One region of the Arthrobacter sp. KKT183 genome, then DNA from elsewhere that is predicted to be linked to it. Evidence: riboswitches for the same ligand, from Rfam matches in the RefSeq annotation. Region 1 holds a riboswitch; each other region holds the start of a gene.

Region 1 (7,329 bases):
GCGCGGTCGCGGATGATCTGGACGTTTAGCCCGCATGAGTGAAACCCCGGCATCAATGGAAACAGCTGAGGCGGAGCCCGTCGCGACGGCGGCCCCCGCAGCGCCTGCAGCAAAGCGCAGGCCGGTCCGCAAGCCGTCCAGGCCTGACGCTGTGTTGGCTGCGGCGGTGGACGCCGCGCGGAATGGCCTGCTGGAGGTTGCCGGGGAACATGAGGTGGGGGAGCATGTCGGTGCTTTCCCCGATGCCGAGCGGCTCGTGACGCATCGCTTCGCCGCACACGTCCCCGGGTACGAGGGCTGGCACTGGTTCGCAACCCTGGCGCGGGTTCCGCGCGGCAAGGACGCCACGGTCTGTGAAGTAGGGCTGCTGCCCTCCGAAAACGCACTTTTGGCGCCTGACTGGGTGCCCTGGTCTGAACGCGTTCGCCCGGAGGACACAGCGGAGGAAGACGCGGCAGCACCGAAAGCCGTAACTCCGGAAGATGCAACGCCGGAAGATGCAACTTCGGAGGACGCCGCACGGGTTCCGGAGGCTGACGTTGCTGACTGACGCCGAGGCCGCCCCTGGAGGCGAATCTCCAGTTGCCTGAGGTGTGGGGGAGCGCGGAAAGGAAGGCTGCCTGATGGGCATGTTCCGATCCCTGCATATCCACAACTACCGGCTCTGGTTCATCGGCGCCCTGATTTCCAACGTGGGCACCTGGATGCAGCGCACAGCCCAGGACTGGCTTGTCTATGACATCCTCACCGATCAGGACGCCGCGGCTATGGGTATTGTCATGGCCTTGCAGTTGGGGCCGCAGCTCTTCATAGCTCCGTGGGCCGGGCTGATCGCTGACTCCGTTGATCGCCGCAAGCTATTGATGGGAACCCAAGCCGCGATGGCGGCGCTCGGCGTAGGGCTGGGCCTCCTCGTGGTGCTCGGCCTGGCGGAGCTGTGGCATGTTTACGCGTTTGCTCTTGCTCTGGGCTTCGTCTCCGCCATTGACGCTCCCGCGCGCCAGGCCTTCGTCTCCGAACTGGTGCGCGATGATTACCTTCCCAACGCGGTGGCCCTGAACAGCGCCTCTTTCAACGGCGCTCGGATGTTCGGTCCCGCAGTTGCGGGTTTACTCACGGTTGCCGTAGGGCCCGGCTGGGTCTTCCTGATCAACGCAGTGACGTTCGGGGCGATGATCTTCGTCCTCGTCACTATCCGTCAAAAAGAACTGCGTGTACTCAACCGCTCGGCGCCCGGTCGCGGGAGGATCCGAGCAGGTTTCCGCTATGTGCAGCAGCGGCCGGATCTCATGATGGTGATGTTCGCAATTTTCGTGGTCGGAACCTTCGGCTTGAACTTCGCCGTCTATATTGCGGCGATGGCACGCACTGAGTTCGGAACAGGCGCGGGAGTCTTCGGCACGCTGTCCTCGATCATGGCGGTGGGTTCCGTGGCGGGGGCGCTGCTTTCGGCGAGGCGGGACCGGCCGCGGCTCAGGTTCGTCTTCGGAGCAGCCGGTGCCTTTGGCCTCGCGTGCCTGCTGGCTGCGCTGGCACCGTCCGTCTGGCTTTTCGGGCTGGCCCTTGTTCCAGTGGGACTCTTCGCGCTGACGCTGATGACCAGCGCCAACGCCTACGTTCAGACCACAACCGTGCAGGAGATGCGCGGCCGGGTCATGGCCCTGTACTTTGCGATCTTCCTGGGCGGGACGCCTATCGGAGCGCCCATCGTCGGTTGGGTGACCAACGCCTACGGGCCGCGGTGGGGACTGGTGGTCGCTGCGGCGTCGGGCTTCGTGGCCGCGGTGGCCGGGCTGGCCTGGGTAGCGCGGTCGCATCACGTGCGGGTCCGTCTCATCCATCCCTCGCCGCGGCGGCTCAAACTGACCCTTGCCGCGACAGCGCGGAATACTGCGGAACGGAACGGCTAGGAACGCTCCACCACGTAGTCAATGCATTCCAGCAGCGCCGATACGTCGGCGGGCTCGATTGCCACGAAGGTGGCGATGCGCAACTGGTTGCGGCCCAGCTTCCGGTACGGTTCGACGTCGACAATCCCGTTTGCGCGGAGGGTCCTGGCTACGGCGGCAGCGTCAACAGTCTCCGCGAAGTCGATCGTCGCGATGACGTTGGAGCGGTGGTCCGGGTTCTGCACAAAGGGCGCGGCAACGGCGGAGGACTCAGCCCAACTGTAGATGCGGCCGGCGGAATCAGCGGTTCGCGCGGCTGCGAAATCCAGCCCGCCGTTGCTGTTGAGCCACTCGATCTGAGCATTGAGTGTCACAAGCGTGGACAGTGCCGGTGTGTTGTAGGTCTGATTCAGGCGTGAGTTGTCGATCGCCGTCTGAAGGTCGAGGAAGTCCGGGATCCAGCGCTTCGAAGCCTTGATCCCCGCTGCCCTTTCGAGTGCAGCGGGGGAAAAGAGGCCAAGCCAGAGTCCGCCGTCGGACGCGAAGTTCTTCTGCGGAGCAAAGTAGTACACGTCAGCCTCTGAGACGTCCACCGACAACCCGCCGGCAGCGGAGGTTGCATCGATGCAGATGAGCGCGCCGTGATCCGCGCCCGCCACCCGCTCGACCGGCGCCGCCACACCGGTTGAGGTTTCGTTCTGCGGCCAGGCATAGAAGTCGATGCCCGGCTCCGCGACGGGCACCGGCCGGGAGCCGGGGTCAGAGGTGATGACCGTTGACTCGCCCAGGAATGGTGCCTTGGACGTCGCCGCTGCGAACTTGGATCCGAACTCACCAAAGGAGAGATGCTGCGCGCGTGCTTCAACGAGACCGAAGGAGGCGACATCCCAAAAAGCAGTGGACCCTCCAACACCGAGAATCACTTCGTAGCCTTCCGGGGCGCCGAAGAAGTCCATCAAACCGGCCCGGACCGAACCCACCAGATTCTTGACCGGTGCCTGCCGATGTGAGGTTCCAAGCAGGGCCGTTCCTGCCCGGTTCAGCGCTTCCAGCTGCTCGGGGCGCGTTCTGGAGGGACCCGCACCGAACCGGCCATCCTGCGGCAGCAGCTCGGCGGGGATGCGGATGTCGGCGGGATCGCTCATGGTTACTCCAGGGAGGTTGCTTGCGATGGGGTCGCAGACCATTCTGCCCCAGCACGCTCAGCGCAGATGCATTGTGACCGGCTTCGGATGCGCCCGGATCAGCGGGGCGGGTGACGCTGTGTAAATGGGTTAACCTTGTGGGGCGTAGGGATGACGACGGCGGCCCATCTGTTGGGCACTGCAGGCAGCCGCTGCATCAACGCTCAAACCGCACCAGTGCCAAGGAGCTGAACCCCGCAAATGACGGACCTCATCGACACCACCGAGATGTATCTGCGGACAATCCTTGAACTTGAGGAAGAAAACATCGTTGCGCTGCGTGCCCGGATCGCCGAGCGCCTTCGTCACTCAGGCCCTACGGTCTCGCAGACTGTCGGTCGGATGGAACGTGACGGACTCGTAGTGGTGACCGGCGACCGTCACCTTGAACTGACCGAGCTCGGGCGCCGGCGGGCCACCGAGGTGATGCGCAAGCATCGGCTGGCGGAACGACTGCTCTCCGATGTCATCGGCCTGGACTGGGCCTACGTCCACGATGAGGCGTGCAGGTGGGAACACGTGATGAGCGAGCGGGTTGAGCGGCGCCTGTATGAGCTGCTGGGCCAGCCGACCGAATCACCCTACGGCAATCCCATCCCTGGCCTTGAGGCCCTGGGCGGTACCCCGTCGGAAGCGTTCACCTTGGGCGTGCGCACGCTTACGGACACGATGGCAAACTACACTGCGGGTTCGATTGTGACCCTTGTCCGGCTGGCCGAACCCATTCAGGTGGATCCCGAACTGCTGACCCAACTGGACGAAGGCGGTCTGCGTCCCGGAGCGCAGATGACCCTACAGGCAGTGGGAGACTACGTGTCCGTTCGGGTGCCCGGCGTGGAGGGTGCGCTGGAGTTGCCGCCGGAAGTTGCTTCGCATGTTTTTGTGGCGGTTCAGCCGCAGTTCTGAGGCGCCGGACCTGGAAGGCTCTGGATTCCCGAAGGATATCCACAGCATGGTTACGAAATGATTACTTTCCGGCGCTCACGGCTATAGTTGGTTCCTGGCGCTGATACTCCAGCGTTACCTGGTTCGCCTGCCTAACCCTGTCAGCGAACGCAGTGTTACACAGATGGACAGGGGCGGAGGACCCACAACCGGTCATGGCATGCCATGGCCTTGGGGTGAAGTTCGGATGCTGCCACACCGCAGGGATCTGAACCGAGTTTTCTCATACTCGAATCCGACAGCTAACTTCGCAGGCAAAAAATGAGAAAGGGTCTCCTTGTCGAACACTGCTTCGGGGCGCCGCCGTGCGAGCACCCCGGTCGCTGAAGCGCGGCCACGCGATGCGCATAGGCGGGAACGAGCTGAGCGCTTGGCACGTCAGGCTGCGGACAAAGCAGCAGCGCCGTCCAGCCCGGTGTGCACTGAAATCAACGCTTTCCCGGCGCCGGTTTCCACCTGCCCGGATAATCCGCTGCCCCGCCGTGAAGCCCGCACCGGAACGGTAGCCCCGGTAGTTTCCTTACGCCCCCGTGATGCCCAACGCACCGAACGACGACGCCGCGCAGCCAGCACTCGCCGCGACGTTTCCTTCGCCGGACTCAGCCAGAAGGTTGCCATTGCGGCCGCTGCCTCTGGCATGGTGCTCACGGTTGCGCTGCCCACCACCGCCGCAGTGGTGCCCGCTGAAGCGCAAACCGTGGCTGCTGCAGCTGAGCAGGAAGAACTGCAGCCAGTGCAGGCTGCCGCCGGTGCGGATGTCTCATTTGACCGCGCGGCACTGCACAGCACCTTCGATCCCGATGCGAAGCTTGCCGAGATCGTTTCCGCATCCGGTGGAGACATCGTGACTGCGGAGGCCAAGGGCTCTCTCTCAGCACCCTTGGACCGTATGGTGATGAGCTCCGCTTTCGGAGCCAGGATCAGCCCAATCACCGGTGCAGGGGAACTCCACACCGGACAGGACATGAGCGAAGCCTGCGGGACCTCCGTCTTGGCGGCTGCGGCCGGCACCGTCACGTTTGCAGGCTGGCACGCATACGGGGGCGGCAACCGTGTGGTGATCAAGCATGCCAACGGACTGGAAACCACCTACAACCACCTGTCGGCCATGGACGTGGCGGTGGGCCAGGTTGTGGAGCGTGGCGACGCGATAGCACGCGTGGGTTCCACAGGCGCCTCAACCGGATGCCACCTGCATTTTGAGGTCCTTGTCGACGGCAAAAACGTCGATCCGCTCGGCTGGCTCTGAGTCATTTTCCGCGCCGGTTGGCCGCGTCGTAATCATGAACACACCGTTCCGTGACCGGAATGTGACATAGCCAGAGAACTGATGTACCGTCTAACTCGTGCCGAATCGCAGGGGGTTCGGCGGCACTCGTGCAGATCGCCTAGCTCTGCCACTGTACGAGTTCCGTTCGCAACAATCGCATGGCAGGGGCGGGGGAACCAATTGTGGGCTTCTTCTTGAAGTCCTTGGGGTTAAGTCGCTGGATCTGAGACGATCCGCGGCCGGGTGACTCCCATCCGAATCCGACAGCTCACCTCGCAGGCGTAGGGAGAGGCAATTCAACGTGTCAAATAGCTCTGCGCTGGGGCGCCATCGTGCGGTTCCGGCTCATACAAATTCGCTCGCAGCCATTTCCAGGGCTGTGTCTTCGAACGCAGGTTCCGTAGGACGCCAGGCAGCAGTCATCGTCGCTGCTTCCGGACTCGTCCTCACCGCAGGCCTTCCGGCTCATGGCGCTTCTGACGCCCAGCGCTCGGCCCAGGCAGTCAAGACCCTCAGTGCCGTGGCAGCTCAGCCGGTCAGCGTCAGCGCCGCCGCTGACGCAACCGTCACCTTCGAGCGAGCAGCCGTTGAAGCTGTAGCAGCTCCGGTCGTCGAGGCTGTTGAGCCCGCCCCAGCCGTCACAGTGCAGGCTGAAGCAGTAGTTCAGAATGAAGCAGCTGTGGCCGCTCCGGCCCCGGTCGTTGAGCCCGCCGTCGAGGTTGCGGCAGCTCCCCAGGCAGAGGTTGAGGTAAAGGCTCCCGCCGCTGAGGCTCCGGCTCCCGTCGAGGCGCCCACCTCCAGCGGAATCGGCGCAGCGCTCGTAGGCTCGGCCTACTCGCAGATCGGCGTTGCCCAGGATTGCACCGCCATGGTTGAGAAGGCACTGCGCTCAATCGGCAAGTCGGTCGGGGACATCGCGCCGAGCGATTTCTTCGCTTTCGGCTCAGTCGTTTCCACTCCTGCACCCGGTGACCTCGTTGTCTCCGCAGGTCACGTTGCCATCTACGTAGGTAACGGCCAGGTCATCAGCGGTGGCCTGAACGGTATGAATACCGGGCTGCACAGCCTGTCCGATCTCGCTGGCTCTAGCTTCGTCCGCGTTAGCTAAGAACAGATACCTGGAGCACACACATGACCTCTAACACCCGTGCCATAGCGCGCCACCGCGCCGAAGTGCAGCGTTCAGCCCACCTCTCCTCCATTGCCCGCGCAGTCAGTGACAACGCCGGCGGTGTAGGTCGCCAGGCAGCCGTCATCGCGGCGGCTTCGGGCCTCGTTCTGTCCAGCGGAGTCGCGGCCAACGCTGTGGAGCTGCCCGCGGAGCGCAACACCGTCACCACCACGCTTGAGGTTCAGGGCGCCAAGGCCCCGATTCAGGCCCCGGCGGATGCCAAAATCTCCTTCAACAAGGCTGCCGTCAAGGCAGTGGCGGCGCCCACTGTGGCTGCCCCTGTTGTCGAGGCTGTACCTGTTGTGCAGCCGCAGGCCCAGATCATCGAAGCCGCTCCGGTGGCGGAGACAGCTACAGTCGCAGAAGCAGCACCCGCCGTCGTAGCGGAGGCCGCTGTCGCCATACAGGCAGCGGCTCCTGTTGCTGCACCGGCTGCTGTCGCCGAGAAGCCCGCGCCCGCAGCTCCCCAGGTCTCCTCGGGTGTAGCGGCCACCATTGCTGCCGCTGCGCAGGGTCAGCTCGGAGTAATCCAGGACTGCACCCGCCTCGCCAGCAACGCCCTTGCCGCTGCCGGCATCAACTTCCATGGATGGCCGGCCGGCTATCTCTCCCTCGGCCGCACGGTCAGCGCCGCGGAAGCTATTCCCGGCGATCTCATCTACTACGCTGACGGTGGCATGGGCGCAGCCCACATCGCTGTATACATCGGTGGAGGGCAGGCCGTTCACGGTGGTTTCAATGGCAACCAGACCGTTGTGGCACCTGCAGAACTCGGCTCCGGCGGTGTTTACATCCGCGTTGGCGGCTGATCTCCCTTACCCTCCCTCGACAAAGCCCTCTGCCTATCAGGCGGAGGGCTTTGTCGTGCGT
Region 2 (7,329 bases), 230 kb from region 1:
GCAGCATCACTCCGGCCCAGCGGTCAGCTCCGGCTCCGGCTGTTTCCTCCAGTGGTGTCGGTGCCGCTCTGGTCGCCTCGGCGTACGGCCAGCTTGGCTCCATTCAGGACTGCACCATCCTCGTTGAGCGCGCACTGCGATCCATCGGCAAGTCTGTCGGCGACCTCGGGCCCGAACAGTTCTATCAGTACGGCACCGTCGTCGGGACCCCGGCTCCCGGTGACCTGGTCATCCGGCCCGGCCACATCGGCATTTACGTAGGTAACGGCGAAGTCATCAGCAGCGGCATGAACGGTGCGAACCTCACCCTCAAGCACCCGCTGTCCGACCTTGCAGGCTCGTCCTACGTGCGAGTCAACGGCTAAGTATTCCTAGAGCGTTTCCCTAGGATGGGAAAGCGGCAGGCACCTTGGAACGGGGGTGCTTGCCGCTTTTTCTTCTGTTCACCACTTCCAAGGTCCAACGGGCCAGCGTTTAGCTATCCAACGACGCCAGGCCAGGTGTCATCGCGGCCATCGATCCATCACTAGGTGGGGCTGATTCCTCGACTCGGAGTGAAGCGGGCGTCAGCTAGAGAACAGATTTCCTGAAGACCATGCTGGGCACGGCGACTTGATGGGGCGGGCAGGCCTGCCAGGAGAAACAAACCAGAACGAACAGATGCAGGTGCAGGTTCAGGTCGATCATGACCTCGCAATCAGCTCAGGTCGACCCGGTGCGGGATGGTTATATGACTGGTGCGACCCGCGCGGCGGTGGCCCCTCCGCTGCAGCTCGACGCACACTGCAGTTCCCGCACTGGATGAGAAACCGCGGAGGCCGGGATTTTTCCTCGCCCTCTAGTGCTTGTCCTTGACTAAAACCAGCTGCCGGGGTCCACGAGCGTGTCATTGATCATAACTTCGAAGTGTAGATGGCAGCCGGTGGAGTTGCCGGTGGTTCCGACTCCGCCCACAACGTCTCCCCTAGTAGCTGTCTGGCCAACGCTGACAGCAATCGTGGCGAGGTGGTTGTAGGTGGTCTTGAGCCCATCCCCGTGATCAATCACGATCCGGTTGCCACCACCGTAGGGGCTCCATCCGGCTTCGGTGATGACTCCGCTGGCAGCGGCCATGACGGGGGTGGAACATGAGCCGGTGAGGTCGATGCCGGTGTGCATCTCACCCGGCACCCCGGTCAATGGGTTCGTGCGATATCCGAAGGTCGAGACCGTGCTCATCTGGGCCAGTGGTGCGCCAAGGCCGGCCTGTTCAACTGGTTCGACCGCAGGTTCAGTAGTAGGTTCTTCGTCGGCGTCATCGCCGGGGTCCGTCTGGATGGGACCATCAGCCAACAAGTGGGATGAGTCGACCGACCCTGTCGCCGGCTCAGTGGAGGCAGCACCGGGCACCGCGACACGGCTGAAATCCACTTCGGCCTTCGGATCGGCCTCAACGCTGTGCGCTCGTGGCTGTTGAGCGCTGTCCGCGGCCGAGCTGGTGGTGGATGATTCCACCGATGATGGCACCGCTGCGGTCAGGGGGATGCCCGCGAGGAGCGCGCCGCTGAGCACGCCGACGGCCGAGATTGCACCGGCGATCGGGGCGACAGGTGAGGCGTGGCGCTTCGTCGCGCTACGGCTGGCCGCGCGGCGGCCCTGCTGGTGACGTGGTGTGGCCGGTTCTGCGCGACGACGTCCTGAGGCGGCGCGGCGTCGACCGTGCGCGTTATGGGAAGACAACGATGATCTCGTCTCGCTCAGCGGAAGGGGTGAGGGCATGCCGGAGCGCAGGGGGATGGCTCCGGCATGCCCAGGTGTGGGTAGGCAAAGAGCTTGGGGCGGTTCGCAATCGCCCTGTTGACCCTTTTCCTGCCCGGCTTAGGTGGCTGTTAGCCGTTGACCCGGACGAAGGATGATCCGGGGAGATCGCTCAGGGGGTGCAGGAGGGTGTCATTGACCCCGTTCATGCCACTGCTGATGACCTGGCCGTTACCTACGTAGATGGCGATGTGGCCGGGGCGGATGACCAGGTCACCCGGTGCGGGAGAGCCGACAACGGTGCCGTACTGGTAGAACTGTTCGGGCCCGAGGTCGCCGACAGACTTGCCGATGGATCGCAATGCGACCTCGACGAGGATGGTGCAGTCCTGGGTGCGGCCGATCTGTGCGTAGGCGGAGGCCACCAGCGCGGCACCGACACTGCTGCTGGCTGCAGGGGCAGGAGCTGGCTCCGGCTTGGGAGCAGGGGCAGGCGCCGGTGCGGCGGGAAGCGCCGCGGCAGCCTGCAGTGCCACTTCCTGCACCGCAGGGGTCTGCTGTACCGGGGCGGGCTCCACCGTCTGCACTGCTGCCAGTGACGCATCGGCCTCGGGTGCCGGATGCTCCACGAAGGGAGCCGGTTCAGCGATCACGGGAGCGGGCGCAGCGGTGACGGCTTCGCGTTCGAAGGTGACAGCGGCCGAGGTATCCGCGGACACCGGCTCGGCTTCCACGGTGGTAACCAACGAACTGGTACTCACCTGACGCTGCGGTGCATCCAATGCCTGGGCAGGAAGGCCCGCGGTGAGAACGAGACCAGAAGCTGCGGTGATCACCGCAGCCTGACGGCCCGCAGAACCCATATTGGAGGAGACAGCCTTGGAGATAACAGCCAACGTATTGGTCTGGGCGGGGACTGCGCGGTGGCGCGCGGGGGCATGCCGAGTGGACATAAGTCGAGTACCTTCTCCCAACGCCTGCGAGGTTAGCTGTCGGGTTCGGATGGGAGTCACCCGGCCGTGAAAACGGCTTAACCCCAAGGACCCTCAAAGCATGGGCCCGCGTACATGGTTCCCCCGCCTCTGCCAGCGGAAAACGGACGACCCCACCACGGTGACAGAGCTCGGCGATCCGTGTGGGAGTGCCTCCATGGGACGCAGGCACGAGATTGAGGGTATCTCATACCAACGCCAAGATCACAATTAGGTCACGGCGCGTCTCCGCATCCCCGCAGGGAGCATCTTGTCCTCGATGGATCCGTGAAAACCACCCCTGGGCAGCTGGGCAGCTGGGTAGCTGGGTAGCTGTTAGCTCAGACCGTCGTGGTCGCTCTGCACATGCAGCTCCTGTCCAGCTGGACCTGCGTCGGGCAGCCATCACCGGCTGAGCCCCGATTCGATCCCGCACAGGATGGATCGGTACTCTGATATCAGGCACGAACATGCAGGAGAACGGGAAGGAGCGGAGCGATGAATAAGCACCCTGGAATCGCCCTACCCCTGCCTCTTCCACGCCGCTTGCCCCAGACAGCTCTTCTCTTCCTTAGCCTGACCGCCGTCATCGTGGGCATTCTTGCGATGCATGTGTGGATGGGCGGGCATGGTGCCTCACACGCCGTCGGTTCGGCTGCCACGGCGGCGCCCGCAACTGACGTGCACCATCAGGGTTCCATGCCAGCTTCTGCATCCAACCCTGCGGATTCGGGTATGGCGCTGAATCTGGATTGTGCGGATACGTGCGGTGAAGAGATCGCCGCGGGTGTGTGCATCCTGGCGTTCCTGGTGGTTTCCTTTGCAACGGCTATCGTCCTCAGGAGCCGGCTGGCCTATGGCCGTGTTCGCTTGCGGGGCCCACCGCCGGTTGTACGGCTTCCCCGCACTTTCGTGCCTTCGCTGACACTGGTTCAGCTCTGCATCAGTCGCACGTAAGAGTCGCGTAGTTACCCGACTCCGATAACGGGCCGACGGCATCCCGTCGTGCCCGCCACCTGAAATGCAGATAGCTCGACCATCGAAGGACACACCCTCATGACCAAGCGTTACCTTTCCATGTCCGCGCTGGCGATCGCCGCGACCCTCACGCTCGCCGGTTGCGGATCCAGCGACACACCCGGCACTGCTACGGCACCGGAAACCAGTGCCGGCTCAGCCGCACCGGAAACCACGCAGGACACCGCGGCCGAACACAACGATGCCGATGTCATGTTCGCCCAGATGATGATCCCGCACCACCGCCAGGCCGTGGAAATGAGCGAGATCATGCTCGAGAAGGACTCCATCAGCCCGGAAGTACGCGACCTGGCCACCCAGATCAGAGACGCGCAGGCACCCGAAATCGAGACGATGACAGGCTGGCTCGAAACCTGGGGTGAACCGGTCGAACCCGAAGGCGGCATGGAAGGCCACGACATGGGCAACATGGGTGGCTCCGGGGAGATGCAGGGCATGATGACCGAGGACGAGCTCGCTGAACTGGAAGCCGCCGAAGGTGACGAAGCGGCGCGCATGTTCCTTGAGTCCATGACAGCGCACCACAACGGAGCGGTCGAAATGGCGCAGGAAGAGATCGAGAACGGGCAGTACCCGGACGCCATCGCTCTGGCCGAAACCATCGTGGAAACGCAGCAGGCCGAGATCGAGGAGATGGGAGCCCTCCTGGCCGAGCTCTAGAACGGGCGAACCCAGTCTCGGGGAGGCGCCTGATCACCGGCGCCTCCCCGGAACCGGGCGAACCTTTTTCCCGTTACTTCACCTTGGTTAGAGAGCAACACATGCGCCCAAGAATTTCCGCGACCCGCTTTCTCCGCCGCCGCCTGGTCCTGCTCACGGTGGCGCTCGTTTCGACGGTGTCCCTGGCGGCCTGTTCGGCGCCTTCGGCAGCACCGCAACCAACCAGCACACCTAACAGTTTTCCCACCGGTCATGTGCACGGGATGAGCGTTGACCCTGGCACTGATCGGGTGCTGTTGGCCACCCACGATGGGTTGTACGACGTCTCCACCTCCCCCGCTCAACGTATCGGTCCCGTGATCGACCTGATGGGATACACCGCCGGGGGAAACAGCACCCTGTACGCATCGGGGCACCCGGGACCGGACACGGATCTGCCCAACCCGGTGGGGTTGCTCCGTTCCACCGACAGCGGCAAGAGCTGGGAACCTATGTCCCGGCAGGGCCAGTCCGACTTTCATGCTCTGACCAGAACCGGAACCGGAGAATCCTTTGTCGGATACGACGGCCAACTGATCACCAGCGAAGACGGTCTTCAATGGGAAGCTGCGGAAACCCAGATCGCTCCCTTCGACCTCTCCGGCGCCACAAGCAGCGATGTTGTACTGGCCACCACAGCGGACGGGCTCTACCGTTCCACCGACGCCGGGTCCACCTGGAGCCTCGTCGCTGACAGCCCGCTACTGTTGCTGACCGCCCTGGCCGGGGATAAGGCGGTCGGTGTCACACCTGAAGGTGACATTCACACCAGCGCAGACGCCGGGGTGACCTGGGCGAAGAAGGGCTCCATCGGGGCCGCACCCACCGCCATAGACACCCATACCGACGACGGAGCCGACCAGGAAATTTGGGTCGCCACCGAAACCGGCGTGAAAGTGTCCGGTGACGGCGGAACCTCATTCAACGACCTGGTCCCCTGATGCACGGACTCCACTATCCGATCTGGAGAGAAATGTCCCAATGGCGCGGATGGCATAAGACCACTTTCCTGCTCCTGGTCGCCGCCATCGGCTACCTCCTGCTCCGGCAAATGTTCCCTTCCTGGGTGTCGGTACTGATCGTCCTACCCGTGGCGATCCTCGCCGCCTACACCGCCTCCTCCGATGCCCGGCGTGATCGGCGAGAAAAATGAGCAAACAACTCTTCCAACACACACCAACCGGTGCGCCGCGCCGGCAAAACGGCGGGAAACACCGGCCACGGATGAATCTTCCGGTCCTGTTTCTGACCCTGTCATTGCTGATCTCTGGGTGCGCCGCTACCGATCCGCTGGCGCAACAGGCCAAAGCCGGAGATAACAAGAACTACATCGCCGGTGACGGTTCGGTGAGCGAGTACGCCCCCGAAACACGGGGAGAACCGGTGGAACTGACCGCCGAGCTCTACGACGGGACAGTGATCTCGTCAGCCGACTGGACCGGGCAAGTGACTGTCCTGAACGTGTGGTACGCCGCCTGCGCGCCGTGCCGTGTGGAGGCCCCGGACCTGCAAGCACTCTCGCAGGAACACCAGCAGGACGGTGTTCAGTTCTTCGGGGTGAACATTCGGGACCAACGGCCGACCGCTGAGGCGTTCGAACGGAACTTCGGCATCACCTATCCCAGCTTCAACGACCAGGACGGGACTGTTCAGTTCACCATGGCAGAGTATGTGCCGGCGCAGGCCGTACCAAGCACCCTGGTATTGGACCGTCAGGGCCGTGTTGCCGCCCGCATCATCGGGTTGGCGGAGAAAAGCACCCTGAAGGCTCTGATCACTGATGTGGTGGCCGAACAATGACGCGGCTCATGGAGGTCCCGGCCATGGTCATCTCCACCGTAGCTAATCCATTCGCTGAGACCATCCTGAGCGGTTCGCTTCTGCTGGCGGTTCCCATTGCTGTGCTGGCAGGGTTGGTGTCCTTCGCCTCACCGTGTGTCCTTCCTCTCGTGCCCGGCTACCTCGGTTACGTCACAGGCCTGACCGGGGTCGATCTCGCCCAGCAAAAACGCGGTCGGATGCTCGCGGGTATCGGGTTGTTCGTTCTGGGATTCTCGCTGGTGTTCATGCTGATCGGTGCGGTGTTCGGGCAGCTCGGTGCGTGGCTCCAGGCGCCGGGGCAGGCGTGGATCACCCAGGTGCTCGGTGTCCTGGTGATTCTGATGGGTGTGGTCTTCCTCGGTGGTCTCTCCTGGTTCCAACGGGAAGCGAGAATCCACGCACGCGTACCTACCGGGCTCTGGGGGGCGCCATTGCTTGGTGTCACCTTCGGCCTCGGGTGGGCACCGTGCATCGGCCCGACCCTTTCGGCTGTCCAGCTACTGGCCTTCACCGACGGATCCGGTGCAGCTAAGGGCGCATTGTTGACCTTCTTCTACTGTCTGGGCCTCGGTGTGCCGTTCCTGCTCATAGCGCTCGGAGCCCGCCGCGGCATGGGAGCCCTGCGCTTTTTCCGCACCCACCGTCTGGCACTGCAACGGTTCGGCGGCGGAATCCTGATCACCCTGGGATTGCTCATGGTCTCCGGCGCCTGGGGGGCCTGGGTCGCGGAACTACAGAACTGGTTCGCCAACGACATCCGACTCCCCATCTAAACCCCTCCCACGCCTACGCCTGACAGCTCACCCCATCAGACCAGGCTCCCCACCTATCGAAGCGCCCCCTGCGAGGTCATCTTCGACATCACCGCCATTGGATCACCATGAACACAGCAGAGCCCCTCACCTACATTCCTTCCCCGTCCGTCAGTTCCCTCTCGCTGGGACCGGTTTCAATCAGCTTCTACGCAGTGTGCATCATGACCGGCATCGCCGTTGCCGTGTGGCTAACCAGCCGCCGGCTTACAGCGCGCGGAGGCAGTCCCGGGCAGGCTCTGGACGTGGTG
Region 3 (7,329 bases), 1.1 Mb from region 1:
GGAGCCGATACGCCGTGTACACGCTCAAAGTGTTCAGCACCCGCCGGTTCGGCATCCTCTCTGCTATTTTCAGCGCGCTCCTGCTGGCCGGTTGTACGGCGGGAGCTGACCCGCTGATCAGTTCAGCGCCCCGGGAGGTGAGTGGGGAAGCCACGGCACCGAGTACCTCCCGCGCTAACGAGGTACCGGAAATCTGCACTGAGCTGCCCTCCCATCTGGAGGCGCTGAACTTCTTTCCGCCGACTCTCTCCGAAACCGGCGACCCGAACAGCTCGCCCACTGAAAATTCGGCCGTTAAGAATGTCAGGGCACTAGAGGCCGAAGCGCCTAGCGAGATACAAGGCCAGCTGACGGCTCTGCGGGAAATCATGGCCCAAGGCGTCGCTGACCCAGCCGCTTTCGACTTCAACGGCTTTGTCGATGCAAAAATCGAGGTGGAAACCTGGGCCGTGGAAAACTGCTGACAGTTACGTTCCGGTGCCCGAAGAACGGTAGCTGTCCCTCCAAAACCGAACGGTTAACTCGTATGGACTGGAACGTGGGGTGAGTAGTGCGCACCCTTGACAGGCTTCACCGCGGGAATAATCGGGTAGTTGCTACTCGTGCCTACGGTTCTGGTTGATCCTACCTTTGAGCTGGTCAGCTTCTCCACAGAGTTTGAGGTCTCGATCATGCCGATTTCAGGTGCTGTTTTTGTAGGAACATCAGCTTCGGTCGCCCACCCGTCACCAGCGCCGCGTCTGGTGGTCAAGCTCCTAGGCCGCTTGGAAGTCACCCGGGACGGTTCGATTCTGGATACACGCGCGTTAGGTGGCGTGAAGCCGCGACAAATCCTGAAGATCCTGCTCCTTCAGTCGGGTTCTCCGGTCTCCAAGAACAAACTCCTTCACCTGCTATGGGGGGACAAACCGCCTGCGGCTGCAATAACCACTCTCGAAAGCTATGTGTGCATTCTGCGTCGGAACCTGCAGCCCGGGAGCGGCCAGCACGGGGTGCTGCGCACCTCGACAGGAGGGTACTGGATCGATGCGTCCTGCGTGGATGTGGATGTGATCCGGTTCCGATCGCTGGTCACCCGCTCGCATCACGCCGGCCCACGGGAGGCATTGCGACTGCTCCAGGAGGCATTATCGCTCGCCTCCGAACCGCTCCTGGACGACGAATCGTTATCGCCGTGGGCCGAGGAGGAATGCAAACTGCACGCAGCCCAGGTGACGGAAGCAAAAATCAGGGCAGCCGAGCTCGCAATTCCTCTTGGTCTGACCGAGCCGGCACTGACATGGGCAGAGGAGCTGATCAGGGCCGACCAGCTGAACGAACGCGCCTGGTTATGTTTGATCAACGCGTGGGAACAAGCCGGAGACCATTCTGAAGGTCTCCACCAGTACGAACGTTGCCGCGAGGTAATGGACCGCGAGCTCGGATGCGCTCCCGGGCCCGCCCTCCAGGACGCACACGAACGGCTCCTGCTCGCCACCGTAGGAATTCACGGAGACCTCACCGACGTCCTGTCGGCACTCCTTCTTCTTCATCAACGCTTGACCAACACGGCAACCCCCATAACGAGAAGCGAACCCCGGCCAACGCCGGGCGAGGACAACGCCTCGGTACGTCAGGCCGGTCACGTTCTCAGCAGCTTCCTCCGCCAAGCTACGGCCGCCGCGCTAAGGCAGAGTCCGCAGACACCGGCGGGGCACAGGGTTTCCATAACCCCCCTCGCGCACCGTTAAATCACAGGTCATCACGGAAGAGAAGGAATTATGTCTGTTTCACGACGCCAGGTGCTACTCTTCGGCGGCTTGGGTGCGCTCGGGGTTGGAGCGCTCACGGTGCCGACACGGTCAATCCAGGCGAAATCAGCCAGCGCCCTACCGGACGAGCAAATGCCGCTACCGTACCGAACCCGTTTCACGCAGGCTCCTATTCTGAATCCCTACGCAGTCGCCCGGAACCCGGATGACCCTGAGAAGAAAATCAACTACTACTCAGTCACACAGGTCGCGGCGGCCGCGTCAATCCTACCGAACAAGAACCTGCTCACACAGATCCTTGGGTATAACGGCATCTTCCCGGGGCCAACAATCAAGGTTGAACGGGGCACAAAGGCGTATCTGCGGGTCCGCAACCAGATGCCGGCAACCCATCCACGGGCCGGGCACCTCCTGTATTCATCGACGCATCTGCACGGATCGGCTTCCCTGCCGCAGTTCGACGGGTATGCCAGCGACATCGTCCACACCGGTTTCGCCAAGGACTATGAGTATCCCAACGACCAGCCGGCCCGTACCCTCTGGTATCACGACCACGCCGTGCACAACACGGCCCCGAACGTCTATTCCGGGCTGGTGGGCCAATACCACATGCACGATGAGCTTGAACGAGCCTTGCTTCCTCAGGGGAGGTTCGACGTCGCGGTAACGATCAGCGATGCCATGTTCGCTGAGAACGGGGAACTCGGGTATGACGATAATGACCAGTCCGGTGTCTACGGTGATGTGATCCTGGTCAACGGCCGGCCCTGGCCGGTGATGCAAGTCCAACGGCGTATCTACCGGTTCCGCCTCCTCAACGGATGCGTGTCGCGTTCCTTCCGGTTCCGGCTCAGTACCGGCGACCCGGTCGTCATGGTTGCCACAGACGGGGGCCTCATGCCCCGCGCGCAAACCGTCTCCCAGTGGCGTCACGCCAGCGGTGAACGCTACGAAGTCCTGATTGACTTCCGCAACTATCAGCCCGGGCAACGCGTCGAACTCGTAAATCTATCCAACGACAACAACATTGACTACGACCACACCGGTAAGGTGATGGCTTTCGACGTCGTCGATGCTCCTGTCGACACCAGCGACCCGACCTGGAACACCCTTCCGGGCGAATTGGATCCGGGGAACGAAGTGATGGCGCTGAAGCCCACCGACGCCATGATCCGGCGGCACTTCAGGCTCAAGCGCGATGACCTCACCGACAAGTGGACCATTGACGGTCAAACGTGGGCTGACGTTGTGGAGAGCAACTACCGACGGATCGTCGCCAACCCCGAACTGAACAGCACCGAAATCTGGGAATTCGAAAACTCCAGCGGCGGCTGGTTCCACCCCATGCACATCCATTTGGTGGACTTCAAGATCATCGGCGGGGAAGATCGGGCCACCTACTCCTACGAGCAAGGGCCCAAGGACGTCGTCTACGTCGGTGAAGGGGAAACCGTGCACCTGCTTATGAAATTCGGGCCCCACCGCGGCCGTTACATGATCCATTGCCACAACCTTCCGCACGAAGACCACGACATGATGGTCCAGTTCCGCGTCGGCACCGCCGCTCTCGAACCCCAAGAGAACGACCCCATAAAAGCCGGTCCCAGCCGCTGGGACGAAGCGACGGCGCTTCCACCCTTCCCTGGCGCCCACGAACCCGCAGACACCTAGCAAGGAAGCGGCACAGGGGACGGCTAGGTAACCGTCCCCTGTGCCCGCTGCCGGATATCCGATTCCCATCACCCATGACCGGGATGGACCCGCGAGGACTCGAGTGCTGCTGGCCAGGGGTTAGTGGCTATGCGTTGACCCGGACGAAGGAGGACCCGGCCAGATCTGACAGCGGATGCAGGATGGTGGCGTTCATGCCGTTCATCCCGCTGCTGATGACCTGCCCGTTGCCGACGTAGATGGCGACGTGCCCTGGCCGGATAACGAGGTCGCCGGGGGCAGGGGATCCGACGACCGTTCCATACTGGTAGAACTGCTCAGGGGCCAAGTCACCGACGGACTTACCGATCGAGCGCAGAGCTACCTCAACGAGGATCGTGCAGTCCTGGGTAGCACCCATCTGCGCGTAAGCCGAAGCAACCAGCGCCGCACCGACACCGCTTGCCGCTACAGTGCTCGATGCCTGAGCGGGTGCGCGTTCAATGGTGCTGGCCGCCGTCGTAATGCCCATGGTGCTGGTTTCCACCCTCGCAGGTGCTGCCGGCGCCGTGACACCGTTCACGCCGTTGGCGGCGCCTGTCAGGGCGATGACGTCACCGGGGTAGATGAGGGATTCCCAGCCGAGCCCGTTGACAGCGAAGATCGTTTCCAAGCTCACACCGTAAGAGGCTGCGATCTTTCCGAGGGTGTCACCAGGCTGAACGATGTGAGTGGCACCTCCCGTTGCTACTGCTGCAGCGGCAGAAGCCGCGCCCACGGTTTCGGTGACCGCTGTATCGAGGGTTTGCTGCGGCGTGGTGGAGGAGGTGGTGGTCGCTCCGGCGTGGGCCGGCAATATCGACCCGAGCACCAGACCCGATACAGCAACGGCTACCGCCGCCGGACGTCCTACTGTTCCCACTCCCGCCGATGCCGCTTTAGCAACGTGGTGCAGAGGGCTCGTGGGGACGGCGCGGTGGCGCGCGGTGTGGCGATTTTTTGACATGGCTAGCCTCTCCCAATGCCTGCGAAGTTAGCTGTCGGATTCGGATGGGAGCCACCCGGGCGTACCACAGCACTGAGAATGAGTGCCGCTTTCACCTTAACCCCTAGGGCTTCTTTCGAAACCCAACGTTCGGTTCCCCCGCCTCTGCCGTGTTCTGTTTCAGGACGGACCTCCACCAGCGACAGAGTTAGGCAATCTGCTGGAGGGGTGTCGCCCGCATCGAGTCCAAGACACCGCGAGAATCATATCCGTCGCGTCCTTGCCTGTCACATTTCAATAACGGCAACACAACGTTGGCCCTCAAAGTTTTCAGACCCTTCTCGGTATAGCTCTGGTTCGGCATATCGCCCTGTCCTGGAATTCGTTTCAGGTTCGGTACTTCAGTGGCTTTTCCGGACCGTCACGAACGGGGGTTCTTCTGCCACTCTTCACGAAGAGGCGCAGCTTATGAGCCGTGGCGGTGTTCCGGTAGGGCGGGGTCTAAAGCTTTGACGAGTTCAGTTGGACGTCTGGTTGATGCCAGCCAGTAGGGGGTGTGGTCTTCGTCGTCTTTTATCTCGATCCGTACGACGGGGTCGATCCAGCCGCGGATACATAGATACGCCAGGGCGTTCAGCGCCGGTCCGCGCTGATGGGTGGCCTCCTGTTTCACATAGGAACGTGCCGCACCCAGGTACTTCCGGTCGATGTGGGCACGGCCAACATCCAGTGAGCTGGTGGTCACAGTGATCCGCGGGGTAGACAGCACCAGGAGAGCGGTAATGATGAGGAAGATCAGGATGCAGGCAATAATCCCGGTCAGCATGCTGATCGGTGCAAACACCAGGATCGACGCTCCTGCCACTCCTGAGGCAAGCACCCACACAAACGGCGTCGGCCACAACCGTTCGTCGTAAAGGATCGCGGATGGCGGTGCGGAAACTTCGGACATGGTCAACAGCTTGCCACACCCCTACGCGTGCCCATTCCGGTCCCTCATCGATTGCTTGAGGACGGACGCTTCCGGCCCTTGCGGTGTCAAAGTGGGCAAGGAGACCCAAGCGAGCGGACCGACAGGGGCGCTGGCGGAATTGATCACGCCAGGCTACGCAGGTTGAACCAGATGCCGATGACCATGGTGGCTAGGGCGCCGGGTCATCGGCATCTGCATGCCCGGAACCGGGCACGGAGCCAGCCTAACTTACTCACTATCGAAGGATCCACGGCAGAGCAAAGCAAGGGTGCTGACTGTGTTGGGCCGGATTGCCGATGGAGCCTCAGAGGTTCTTCGGTCCTGACCTGAAAGCTAGCAGTTGTTCCGCATCAGTTTTTCTCTGTTGGTAGGTGCCGCGTCTGCAGGTGGATGGGCTGCAATTGAGTCCCACTCTCAACAGGTTACGAAATTGTAACTATACAGCCGTCCCTGTAGAGTGACTTCGTCGCCGAGATCAGTTGGTGACGCTGGTTTCAACGCCTAACCCTGCCGGGAATCCAGTACCGTTCGTATTCCGGCAGGGGTGGAGGACCCACTTCTTGTGGCGGCCTTTGTGCTGCCTTGGGGTGAAGCCATTCCAGTGTTTTGAACTGGAACGGCCGGGCTGGTTCCTTGCCCGAATCCGACAGCTAACTTCAGCGGCGTTCGGAAAGGAATCTTCTTGTCCTCACACAAGACCGCCGGCCGCCGCCGTGCGCAACCAGCGCCGCATGGCCGACGGGCGGCGGAGCGCCGTCCGAAGCATGGTCGCCGGGCGGCAGCCCCAGCCACCGCGACTACTGGGCATTGGATAAAACCTACAGCGATGGTTCTGGGTGCAGCCGGACTGCTTAGCGGCGTGATCCTCCCCGCGCAGGGAAGCGCCAGCGCAGAGCCTACGATCCAGGCCAGCCCCGCCGCATCACCGGAGAAGGTCACGGCTGATCCTCAGGCGGAGGTAACCTTCGGACGCAGCGCCGTTTCGGCCATTCCCGCTTCGGATCCAGGAGTTGGTGACCCTGCTGTACTGGCGGCGGGCTCGGTCGAGAACGCAAGCGGCGCGCCTGCCGCGGGCGACAACGCCGGGGATATTGCCGACACTGCTGGCGCCCGGCTGGCTGCTCCGCTCGGTTCCATGGCCACGACGTCCAGCTTTGGTTACCGCGCAAGTCCGTTGACCGGCGCCGGGGAACTGCATACCGGACTAGACCTGGTCGCCTCCTGCGCCACCGACGTTCTCGCCGCCCAGAGCGGCACGGTCGTCGAATCCGGCTGGAGCCCCTACGGGGGCGGAAACCGGATCGTCATCGATCACGGCAACGGGCTGAAGACCACCTATAACCATCTGTCCGTCATCACGGTCAGCACCGGGCAGGCGGTGGGCCAGGGCGAGCTGATCGCAAATGCGGGAACCACAGGGAACTCCACCGGATGCCACCTCCATTTCGAGGTCATGATCAACGACACGGTGGCTGATCCCACCCAGTGGCTCTGACCGTTTCCACCGTCCGCTACCACTCAAGGAGAGTCATGCACACACCCAATCCAACCAACACCGCACACGCCCGTCGGCCTCGAACCCGGGGCCTTCGAAGGGCGCTGCTGGGTGTACTCGCCGCCACGATGATCGGGTTCATCGGAACACCGGCAGCCACCGCCCATGACTCGCTGATTGGGACGGCACCGGAGGAAGGGCAGGTCATTGATACCGCGCCGGAGGCCATCACCATCACCCTCTCCGAAGCACCCTTGGAATCCTCCGGGCTGGAGCTGAGCCGGATACAGATCACCGGACCGGAGGGCACCGCGGTGGAAGCAACGCCGGTCACGTTGGAGGAAAACATCATGTCAGCCCCGGCCGCCATTGAGACCCCCGGCGTGTACAGCGTGGCGTGGCGGACCGTTTCCTCCGACGGGCACCCGATCGAGGGTGTCTTTGAGTTCACCTACGAACCGGCCAGCACGACACC

Evidence for each region. Region 1 has a riboswitch for cyclic di-AMP ahead of ACZ2GY_RS02555 (NlpC/P60 family protein). Riboswitches for the same ligand answer to the same signal wherever they lie in the genome.
Region 2: linked by a shared signal. The riboswitch ahead of ACZ2GY_RS01450 (NlpC/P60 family protein) and the one ahead of ACZ2GY_RS02555 (NlpC/P60 family protein) in region 1 are both predicted to bind cyclic di-AMP.
Region 3: linked by a shared signal. The riboswitch ahead of ACZ2GY_RS07540 (LysM peptidoglycan-binding domain-containing protein) and the one ahead of ACZ2GY_RS02555 (NlpC/P60 family protein) in region 1 are both predicted to bind cyclic di-AMP.

Annotation. Positions count from the first base shown of each region.
Region 1 covers NZ_CM145770.1:509,417-516,745, forward strand. The annotation lists gene ACZ2GY_RS02525 (cold-shock protein) at 1-29, shown strand, start outside; gene ACZ2GY_RS02530 (DUF3027 domain-containing protein) at 35-550, shown strand; gene ACZ2GY_RS02535 (MFS transporter) at 624-1,910, shown strand; gene serC (phosphoserine transaminase) at 1,907-3,034, opposite strand; gene ACZ2GY_RS02545 (metal-dependent transcriptional regulator) at 3,275-3,979, shown strand; cyclic di-AMP (ydaO/yuaA leader) riboswitch at 4,098-4,291, shown strand; gene ACZ2GY_RS02550 (M23 family metallopeptidase) at 4,389-5,267, shown strand; cyclic di-AMP (ydaO/yuaA leader) riboswitch at 5,425-5,584, shown strand; gene ACZ2GY_RS02555 (NlpC/P60 family protein) at 5,590-6,396, shown strand; gene ACZ2GY_RS02560 (NlpC/P60 family protein) at 6,420-7,268, shown strand.
Region 2 covers NZ_CM145770.1:278,745-286,073, reverse strand. The annotation lists gene ACZ2GY_RS01460 (LysM peptidoglycan-binding domain-containing protein) at 1-365, shown strand, start outside; gene ACZ2GY_RS01455 (M23 family metallopeptidase) at 856-1,719, opposite strand; gene ACZ2GY_RS01450 (NlpC/P60 family protein) at 1,869-2,690, opposite strand; cyclic di-AMP (ydaO/yuaA leader) riboswitch at 2,697-2,876, opposite strand; gene ACZ2GY_RS01445 (hypothetical protein) at 3,207-3,665, shown strand; gene ACZ2GY_RS01440 (DUF305 domain-containing protein) at 3,765-4,406, shown strand; gene ACZ2GY_RS01435 (F510_1955 family glycosylhydrolase) at 4,508-5,386, shown strand; gene ACZ2GY_RS01430 (hypothetical protein) at 5,419-5,598, shown strand; gene ACZ2GY_RS01425 (TlpA family protein disulfide reductase) at 5,670-6,245, shown strand; gene ACZ2GY_RS01420 (cytochrome c biogenesis CcdA family protein) at 6,242-7,039, shown strand; gene lgt (prolipoprotein diacylglyceryl transferase) at 7,147-7,329, shown strand, end outside.
Region 3 covers NZ_CM145770.1:1,578,733-1,586,061, forward strand. The annotation lists gene ACZ2GY_RS07525 (hypothetical protein) at 15-464, shown strand; gene ACZ2GY_RS07530 (AfsR/SARP family transcriptional regulator) at 603-1,730, shown strand; gene ACZ2GY_RS07535 (multicopper oxidase family protein) at 1,761-3,422, shown strand; gene ACZ2GY_RS07540 (LysM peptidoglycan-binding domain-containing protein) at 3,550-4,407, opposite strand; cyclic di-AMP (ydaO/yuaA leader) riboswitch at 4,410-4,576, opposite strand; gene ACZ2GY_RS07545 (DUF3093 domain-containing protein) at 4,853-5,338, opposite strand; cyclic di-AMP (ydaO/yuaA leader) riboswitch at 5,848-6,038, shown strand; gene ACZ2GY_RS07550 (M23 family metallopeptidase) at 6,042-6,854, shown strand; gene ACZ2GY_RS07555 (copper resistance CopC family protein) at 6,890-7,329, shown strand, end outside.